Regions from separate parts of the Acidovorax cavernicola genome, predicted to be linked through region 1. Evidence: predicted binding sites of a transcription regulator. Region 1 holds the regulator's gene; each other region holds the start of a gene.
The links. The regulator HrcA, encoded in region 1, represses chaperone genes, less so after heat shock. The targets are predictions, from matches to a motif close to TTAGCACTCNNNNNNNNNGAGTGCTAA.

Region 1 (3,274 bases):
CAGCCCGGCACCGCCGGATGCAGCAGCGGCCCCCCGGCCGAGAGCGCATAGGCGGTCGAACCCGTGGGCGACGCGATGATCAGCCCGTCGGCGCGCTGGTTGGCCACGAAATGCCGGCCCACCGACACGCGCATCTCGACCATGCCCGAGGTGGCGCCGCGGTTGACCACCACGTCGTTCATCGCGAGCGCGTCGAACACGAGAGCCTCGTCGCGGATCACCTGCGCGTGCATCAGGCTGCGGTGGTCTTCTTCGTACTCGCCGGCCAGCATCGGGATCAGCGTGGCCTGGTAGTTGTCGAGCGGGATGTCGGTGATGAAGCCCAGCCGGCCGCGGTTGATGCCGATCAGCGGGATGCCGTAGCTCGCGAGCTGCCGGCCGATGCCCAGCATGGTGCCGTCACCGCCCACCACGAGCCCGAGGTCGCAGCGCTGGCCGATTTCCTCGACCGACAGTGCCTGGTAGCGCGGATGGGGCGGCGCGTCGGTGTCTTCGCAGGACGAGCGTTCCACGAACACCGTGCAACCCTGCGATTCGAGGAAGGCACCGATGCCCTCCATCACGCCATCGCGCGCATCGGCCTGCGCCCGGGCGCCGGAAGCCTGGTATTTGCCGATCAGGGCGACGTGACGAAAGCGAGAGGTCATAGCTCACAAATTACAACACTAAAATCTTGCAATGCTGGACGACCGCGCCAAGTTGCTGTTGAAGACGCTCGTCGAGCGTTACATCGCCGATGGGCAACCCGTCGGATCGCGCACGCTGTCGCGTTCGTCGGGGCTGGACCTCTCGCCCGCGACCATCCGCAACGTCATGTCCGACCTCGAGGCGCTGGGGCTCATCGCCAGCCCCCACACCTCGGCTGGGCGCGTGCCGACCACGCGCGGTTACCGGTTGTTCGTCGACACCATGCTGACCGCGCAGCGCGAGCAGATGAGCGCGCCCAGCCTGGCGGCCGACCAGCCGCAGAAGGTGATCGCCAACGCGGCCCACCTGCTGTCGAACCTGTCGCAATTCGTGGGTGTCGTCATGGCGCCACGGCGCGCTTCGGTGTTCAAGCAGATCGAATTCCTGCGCCTGTCGGAGCGGCGGCTGCTGGTGATCATCGTGTCGCCCGACGGCGATGTGCAGAACCGCGTGATCTTCCCCGAGACCGACTATTCGCAGTCGCAACTGGTCGAGGCCTCGAACTACATCAACGCGCATTTCGCGGGCCTGACGATCGAGCAGGTGCGCGACCGGCTGCAGTCCGAGGTCGAGAAGCTGCGCGGTGAAATCGCTGCGCTGATGCAGGCCGCGGTGCAGGTCAGCTCCGAAGTGCTCACCGAGGCCCAGGCCGATGACGTCGTGATTTCCGGCGAGCGCAACCTGCTGTCGGTGACCGATTTCTCCAGCGACATGGGGCAGCTGCGGCGTGCCTTCGAGCTCTTCGAGGAGAAAGCCCAGCTGATGCGGCTGCTCGATGTGTCGAGCAAGGCCGAGGGCGTGCGCATCTTCATCGGCGGCGAAAGCCAGGTCGTGCCCTTCGAGGAACTGTCCATCGTCAGCGCCAACTACGAGGTCGACGGCCAGGTGGTCGGCACGCTGGGCGTGATCGGGCCGACCCGCATGCCGTACGACCGCATGATCCAGATCGTCGACATCACGTCGCGGCTGGTGGGCAATGCGCTGAGCTACCGGAAGTAGCCCGCGCGCGGCGCATAGAATCGGGCCCGCGTGGGCCGTTAGCTCAGTTGGTTAGAGCAGCGGACTCATAATCCGTTGGTCGATGGTTCAAGCCCATCACGGCCTACCACTCACAAGTGTTGTTTCAGTAGAAGAGCTTGCTATCCAATGGATAGCAAGCTCTTTTGCTTTTGGGGGCGAAATGCATTCGATGCAAGGGCCTGGAGGCCCGTCCAACGTGCCGCGCCGCGGACCCGCTACATTGCGTGACCCATGGACCGCCTCGAAAACATAGAGACCTTCGTGCGCGTCGCGCAGACCCAGAGCTTTGCCGAGGCCGCGCGCCAGATGCGGGTGTCGAAGTCCGTGGTGACCAGCCGCGTGAAGCAGCTCGAAGACCATGTCGGCGCGCCGCTGTTCCACCGCAGCACGCGCGTGGTGCGGCTCAGCGACGTGGGGCAGGCCTTCCTGCGCGATTGCGTCGATCTGGTCGGGCGGGCCAACAACATCATGGACCAGATGCGCGACGCGAAGGACGGGCCCACCGGCACGCTGCGCGTGCATGCGCTCACAGGCTTCGTGCTGGGGCATTTCGCCACGCTGCTGCGCGCCTTCCAGGTGAGCTTTCCCGACATCCACCTCGAGCTCATCGTGAGCGATGCGGTGGTCGATCCGGTGAAGGCGGGTGTCGATTGCGCGCTGCAGATCTTTCCGGCGGCGTCGACCGAGCTGGTGTCGCGCCCGCTGTTCCCGGTGCGGCGGGTGTTCTGCGCCACGCCCGAGTACCTGGGCGCGCACGGGCGGCCCGCGAGCCCGCGCGATCTGCACAAGCACACGCTCGGCCTGTACTCGGGCTACCCCACGCGCGACCGATGGACCTTCCACCACGCCGGCGAGCAAGTCACGCTGTACATGAGCGCGGCGCTGCTCACCAACAGCGTGCACCTGCTGCGCGAGTACGCCATGGAGCATGCCGGCATCGTCTGCCTGCCGACGCTGGTGGCCGGCGAGGCGATCCTGCGCGGCGAGCTGGAGGTGGTGCTGCCGGCGCACCAGCTGTCGTCGTTCTCGCTCAGCGCGGTGTACGCGGGCACCTCGCGCAATGCATTCAAGCTGCGGCTGTTCATCGAACACCTGACCCAGGCCTTCTCCAAGGTGCCGCCGTGGGACGCGGCCATGATCGAACGCGGCCTGCTGCCGCCGGGCCTGATCTGGGACGCCTGAGGCGGTTGCCGGGCACGGCCCGTTCCGGGGTAAACCCTGTGCATTGAACGGATTTGCCGAACAATGCGGCCCGCGTTTCGGGCCTACCGCTGTCGCCCTCCGTTTCCTAAAGTGCAGGCATCGCAGCAGCCACGCTGCATCGTCCGGCACCTCAGGAGACACCCATGACCGTTGCATACCAGACCCGCTTCGGGTCCCTCAAGCACTTCGAGAAAGGCCACGTCGAGCCGATCGACGACGACGTGCGCCACTACGCGTTCTCCAACTGCTTCGAGATCGCCAGCCTCAGCAAGCCCTACGAGAAGGTCGTGTTCGGCCAGAACCAGATCTACGTGCTGGAGACGCTGCGCGCCGAAGGCACCTCGCCCTGGTACACGAGTGCGCA
Region 2 (3,274 bases), on a different contig from region 1:
GTGCTCAGCCGAGCAATTACATGCCCATGCCGCCCATGCCGCCCATGCCGCCCATGTCGGGCATGCCGCCGCCGGCTGCAGCTTCGTCCTTGGGTGCGTCAGCAACCATGGCTTCGGTCGTCAGCAGCAGCGAGGACACCGAAGCGGCGTTCTGCAGTGCGGTGCGGGTGACCTTCGTCGGGTCCAGGATGCCCAGCTCGAGCATGTCGCCGTACGTGTCGTTGGCAGCGTTGAAGCCGTAGTTGCCCTTGCCGGCCAGAACCGCGTTCACGACCACCGAGGCTTCGCCGCCGGCGTTGTTCACGATTTCGCGCAGGGGGGCTTCGATGGCCTTCAGCACCAGCTTGATGCCGGCGTCCTGGTCGGCGTTGTCGCCCTTGACCTTGTCGCCCACAGCTTGCTTGGCACGCAGCAGAGCCACGCCGCCGCCAGCCACAACGCCTTCTTCCACTGCAGCGCGGGTGGCGTGCAGGGCGTCTTCGACGCGAGCCTTCTTTTCCTTCATTTCGACTTCGGTGGCGGCGCCAACCTTGATCACGGCAACGCCGCCGGCCAGCTTGGCCACGCGCTCTTGCAGCTTTTCACGGTCGTAGTCGCTCGTGGCTTCTTCGATCTGCACGCGGATCTGCTTCACGCGGGCTTCGATGTCGCCTGCAGCGCCGGCGCCGTCGATGATGATCGTGTTTTCCTTGCCCACTTCGATGCGCTTGGCTTGGCCCAGGTCGGCCAGCGTCACCTTCTCGAGGGTCAGGCCCACTTCTTCAGCGATGACCTTGCCGCCCGTCAGGATGGCGATGTCTTCCAGCATGGCCTTGCGGCGGTCGCCGAAGCCAGGAGCCTTCACAGCCACGACCTTCAGGATGCCGCGGATCGTGTTCACGACCAAGGTAGCCAGGGCTTCGCCTTCGACTTCTTCGGCAATGATCAGCAGGGGACGACCGGCCTTGGCGACTTGTTCCAGCGTGGGGAGCAGGTCACGGATGTTGCTGATCTTCTTGTCGAACAGCAGCACGAAGGGGTTGTCGAGCAGCGCCGATTGCTTCTCGGGGTTGTTGATGAAGTAGGGCGACAGGTAGCCGCGGTCGAACTGCATGCCTTCGACGACGTCGAGTTCGCTCTCGAGCGACTTGCCGTCTTCGACAGTGATCACGCCTTCCTTGCCGACCTTGTCCATCGCGTCAGCGATGAGCTTGCCGATGGTTTCGTCGCTGTTGGCCGAGATCGAGCCGACTTGCGCGATTTCCTTCGAGGTGGTGGTGGCCTTCGAAGCCTTCTTCAGCTCTTCGACCAGGGCCGACACGGCCTTGTCGATGCCGCGCTTCAGGTCCATCGGGTTGATGCCGGCGGCCACGTACTTGAAGCCTTCGCGAACGATGGCTTGAGCCAGCACGGTCGCGGTGGTGGTGCCGTCACCGGCGTTGTCGCTGGTCTTGGAGGCCACTTCCTTCACGAGCTGGGCGCCCATGTTCTGCAGCTTGTCCTTGAGTTCGATTTCCTTGGCGACCGACACACCGTCCTTGGTCACGGTGGGGGCGCCGAACGAGCGCTCGAGCACCACGTTGCGGCCCTTGGGGCCCAGGGTCACCTTGACGGCGTTGGCCAGGATGTTCACGCCTTCGACCATGCGTGCGCGGGCTTCACCGCCGAAGACTACGTCTTTTGCTGCCATTTTTCAGTTACTCCGAATGGGGATCTGTTGAATTACTTCTCGACGACTGCGAACAGGTCGTCTTCCTTCATGACCAGCAGTTCGTCGCCGCCGACCTTGACGGTCTGGCCGCTGTACTTGCCGAACAGGACGCGGTCGCCGACCTTGACGGTCAGTGCGGCCAGTTCGCCCTTGTCGTTGCGCTTGCCCGGGCCCACGGCCAGGACTTCACCCTGATCGGGCTTTTCGGCGGCGGCGTCGGGGATGACGATGCCGGAGGCAGTCTTGGTTTCGCTGTCAACACGCTTGACGATCACGCGATCGGCCAAAGGACGAAGTTTCATTGCATCTCCTGGAGATAAGAACGGGTTTGTTTGTGGTCGGGCGCCGGAGAAACCGGCGACCTGTCGACTGGATGGGAGGGCTGTTAGCACTCGTCAGCAGCGAGTGCTAATCATAAGGGCATTCAATGACCTTTCAAGAGCGGGGGCCCATGGCGGCTGCTGCGGAACGCCGGTGGAGATTAGTGCATACGCCATTTAATCTTCGCATTGTTTTTTTACCCGGGTAAAAAAGAGTGTCGAGAAGCTGTCTACGAGGACGCCAACCAACGGGTGCAGACTGGTTGCCGATCTTTACGGCGTGAACTTCAGAAAGCCTGCTCCTTGGCCAAGTGCCGTAAATGGTGCCGGGACGGAAACCCAGGGTTCCGCACCCATGTGCAACACATTCGTCTCGGCACCACCTGCGGCTCGCACCGGGTTGTCCGCATATTTGCTTCCTCGGCAGCACGGCAGAATGTCTGTATCACAGTGTTACCAAGGCTTCGCAAATGTTTGATTTTTCCTCGCTTGCAAAGGCTCCGCAGTCCGATCTGCCTGCTTCTCTGGCTGAGCTTTTTGGCCAGCTCTGTTGGATTCCGCCGATCTCTGACCCTAGATTTCCACTAAATACTGACCCACCCGCTTTGTGAGCCTGAAGGCTTCACTGTGTGGATAAGTGCTTGGTGTTCTCCTTTTTGGGTTGAGTGTGTGGATCTGCCGCAGATTGCGCCGCTGTTTCCGCGATTTGGTGGCCTCGATCGCGAGCCAGGTCGCGAGCTTCTCGGCATAGGGATCGAGCTTGCTTGAGCTCTCCCGCTTGGCGTAGCGCGGCATTTCTTCGCCCGCACGCAGGTATTTCTTTACGGTGTTGCGAGACAGGCCTGTACGCCTGGCTATCTCGCGGATGGACATCTGCTCTCGCAGGGCCCAGCGTCTGATGACACTCAATGTCGCCACGTCTATCACTCCTAGGATCCCCTGCTTTAAAAATCAGCAGGGTAGGGTTTTACGTGGGTCAGTCTTAGACGGAAATTACTGCGCTAGCTGGGTCAATTTTCGACGGTAAACAACAAATCAATGAGTTGCGACGTGGGCGCTGCGAATGTTCAGCGTCGTTCCGCAGCTGCAAACGCCGGCTGGCCTCAGGCCAGGCCGAGGTGCCGCGGCAGGTGGTTCTGGCAGTAGTCCAGGTAGGCGCGGACGATGCTCGACGGGTGGCGGTGCGAGGGATACAGCAGGTGGATCTGCTGCTCGGGCAGCGGGTGCGCCGGCAGCAGCACGCACAGCTGGCCGGCCTGGAGCC
Region 3 (3,274 bases), on a different contig from region 1:
GCAGGGCCATTGGCGGGCGGGCCGGTGCGGATCAGCACGTCAGGCTCCGCGTCGGCCACGACGAACTCGCCGGCCGGGGAGTAGACGGTGGCCGTCAGCGACAGGTCCCCCTGGCCGGCCGTGAGCGCGCTCCGCAGGTGAGCGCGCACTGCGTCGTCGGGCAGTGCCCGGCCGAACAGGGTCTGCGAGGCGAAGCGCAGCCGCGCCAGATGGAGATCGAGACCCCGCACCTGGCCACCGCGCACCTGCATGGCCGTGAAATGGGCGTGGCCGGCGAAGGCGAGCGACGCCAGGGTCTCGGCGGTGGCAGGCTGGCCGTTGCGCTGCACGACGAAGGAAGAAACGAAAGGGGCGCTGGCGGACATGATTTCGTTGCTCCTGGAAACGGGTCGTTGCGGGAAGATCATCAAGTTCCTGAACTATCCCGCGTTGACTTCATTAAAAGAAATGAATAGTTTTTGGAAAATCATCAAAAATCATTTGAAGATCAATGCATCCCAAACTGCTGCCCGGCACCCGAGCCCTGCGCACCTTCGAGGCCGCCGGTCGGCACCTGAACTTCACGCGGGCTGCTGAAGAAGTGGGCCTGACGCCAGCGGCCGTGAGCCACCAGATCAAGGAGATCGAGGACCAGCTGGGCGTGGTGCTGTTCACGCGCACCAGCCGCAGCATCCGCCTCACGCCGGCCGGCGCCGTGTGGTTCGAGGCCACCGCCGACGCGCTCGACACCCTGCGCCGCGCCGCCGGCCGCGCCCGGCGCATGGCGCGCGGGGCGGCGACGCTGCGCCTGTCGACCAGCGCCCGCTTCGCGACCAACTGGCTGCTGCCCCGGCTGCCGCAGTTCAGGGCCGCGAATCCGGGACTGGAGCTGGGCTTCGACATTTCCGACGCGCTGCGGGATTTCGACGCCGACGACATCGACGTGGCGATCCGGTTCGGCACCGGGCGCGACGCGGGTACCCGCTCGCAGCGCCTGTTCGACACCCTGATCGTGCCGGTCTGCAGTCCGAAACTGCTCGCCAGCGGCCCCCGGCCGGCAACGCCGCGCGACCTGCTCCAGCACACGCTGTGCTACGTCGACTGGAAAACCGAGGGCATGGTCTGGCCGAACTGGCCGATGTGGATGGCCGCGGCAGGCATCGAAGACTTCGACGACAGCCGCTGCATCGGATTCGCCGATTCGAGCGACGTGGTACGCGCCGTGACCGAAAGCGGCATGGTCGGCCTGGCCGACCTGGACATGATCGCCGCCGACCTCGCCCAAGGCCGGCTGGTGCGGCTGTTCGACATCGGCGTGCCCATGACGGCAGGCTACGCCTACCACCTGGTCTACCCCGAGGGCAGCGCCCAGGACCCGCGCATCCAGGCGTTCCAGGGCTGGCTGCTCGGTCAGGCGGCACAGGCCCGGGAAGCGCCCGGAACTTGAAAAATGCCAAACGGCATACAAATATCCAACAAATCGCGACAAAAGCTATCGCAACGATAGAAACCCAAGGGAACCCTTGGCTTAGCACTCCCTCTAACCGAGTGCTAATATGGCCAACACAAAGGAGTTTCCCCTGATGACAACGCTGTCTGGAGTCTCTGCCAACCAGCTGGCCGTCGCCAATCCATGGTCGATGGTTCCCCCGCTGGGCAACCTGGATGCCTACATTTCGGCCGCCAACCGCCTGCCGCTGCTCACGCTCGAGGAAGAGCAGGGCTTCGCACGCAAGTTGCGCGACCAGAACGATCTCGAAGCCGCCGGTGCGCTCGTCCTGTCGCACCTGCGCCTCGTCGTTTCCATTTCCCGCCAGTACCTGGGCTACGGGCTGCCGCACGGCGACCTGATCCAGGAAGGCAACGTCGGCCTCATGAAGGCCGTGAAGCGTTTCGACCCCGACCAGGGCGTGCGGCTGGTGAGCTACGCCATGCACTGGATCAAGGCCGAGATCCACGAGTACATCCTGAAGAACTGGCGCATGGTCAAGGTCGCGACGACCAAGGCCCAGCGCAAGCTGTTCTTCAACCTGCGGTCCATGAAGCAGGGTTTCAAGGCCGACTCGGCCGCGGCCGACAACGGCACGCACCGCGAAACGCTGAGTCCCGACGAGGTCTCGCAGATGGCCACGCGCCTGAACGTGAAGCCCGAGGAAGTGCTCGAGATGGAAACCCGCCTGTCGGGCGGCGACGTGCTGCTCGATCCGGGTCCGTCCGATGACGGCGACGAAGGCTTCGGCCCGATCGCCTACCTGGCCGACGCCACGCAGGAACCGACCGCACTGCTCGAATCGCAGCAGCGCGACCGCCTGTCGAGCGACGGCATCGCCACCGCCCTTGAGGCGCTGGACGACCGCAGCCGCCGCATCGTCGAAGAGCGCTGGCTCAAGGTGAACGACGACGGCTCGGGCGGTATGACGCTGCACGACCTGGCCGCGGTGTACGGCGTGAGCGCCGAGCGCATCCGCCAGATCGAAGTGGCCGCGATGAAGAAGATGAAGAAGGCGCTGGCCGAATACGCGTAAGCGCAGCCACCGCCCTCCCCTCGAAAAGAAGCCCGGTCATGCCGGGCTTTTTTTCATTCAGGGGGTCGATTTGGCCAGCGTACGCAGCGCCCGCTTCGCGATGTAGCGGGTCTCGGCAACCGGCGATTCGGCCACCCAGCGCGTGCACAGCGTCTCGACCCATTCGGGCTGTGTCTTGCTTGCGTCGTTGAGCCAGTTGGCCACCGAGTTCTGCACATAGCGATGGCCGTCGGCGCGCAGCGGCTCCAGCAGCGGCAGCGCGAGCCAGGGCTCGGTTTTCAGCGCCTCGATCTGCGCGCACCACACACCGCGCGGGCGCGTCAGCTCGCTGGCGAAGCGACGCACGTTCGGGTCGGCATCGGACACCCAGGGCTGCAGCAGCGCCAGCGCTTCGTCGAGCGAGCCGATGACGCTGTCGCGCACCGCCATCCACGCGAACTCGCGCACGCCGAAGTGCGGGTCGGCCGCGAAGCGGCGCACGGCGTCGAGCTGGTCGGCGAGCGGCAGGCCCGACAGCGTGATCCACTGCACCGCCCAGCAACGCGCGACGTCGCTGGCGTGCGTGGCCAGCCGGTGCGCCACGGCATCGCGCTCGGCGTGTTCCGCCGTCATGTCGTACAGCGCCCGCGCGATGTGGCTGTGGCGCTGCATGGGCTTGAAGGCCGCCAGCATGGCGAGGGTGTCGTCGAGCCGTTCGTGCGCCGCGTCGAGGCCGACATGGCCCGCCACGCTGCGCGCAAGCAGCGGCAGCTCGAGCGCGAGGAATTCGT

Region 2: a site for HrcA is predicted at 2,076-2,102, ahead of D3H34_RS14470 (co-chaperone GroES). Genes of this name have one in related genera too.
Region 3: a site for HrcA is predicted at 1,508-1,534, ahead of rpoH (RNA polymerase sigma factor RpoH). Genes of this name have one in related genera too.

Annotation. Positions count from the first base shown of each region.
Region 1 is NZ_QXMN01000023.1:89,666-92,939, reverse strand. Features, by position in the region: gene D3H34_RS18545 (NAD kinase) at 1-647, opposite strand, end outside; gene hrcA (heat-inducible transcriptional repressor HrcA) at 679-1,686, shown strand; tRNA gene D3H34_RS18535 (tRNA-Ile) at 1,719-1,795, shown strand; gene D3H34_RS18530 (LysR family transcriptional regulator) at 1,939-2,889, shown strand; gene D3H34_RS18525 (cupin domain-containing protein) at 3,054-3,274, shown strand, end outside.
Region 2 is NZ_QXMN01000016.1:16,066-19,339, forward strand. Features, by position in the region: gene groL (chaperonin GroEL) at 17-1,669, opposite strand; gene D3H34_RS14470 (co-chaperone GroES) at 1,702-1,992, opposite strand; partial or broken gene D3H34_RS14475 (helix-turn-helix domain-containing protein) at 2,680-2,937, opposite strand; gene D3H34_RS14480 (LysR family transcriptional regulator) at 3,114-3,274, opposite strand, start outside.
Region 3 is NZ_QXMN01000038.1:1,091-4,364, forward strand. Features, by position in the region: gene D3H34_RS23815 (aminotransferase class IV family protein) at 1-365, opposite strand, end outside; gene D3H34_RS23820 (LysR substrate-binding domain-containing protein) at 491-1,426, shown strand; gene rpoH (RNA polymerase sigma factor RpoH) at 1,563-2,504, shown strand; gene D3H34_RS23830 (DNA alkylation repair protein) at 2,562-3,274, opposite strand, start outside.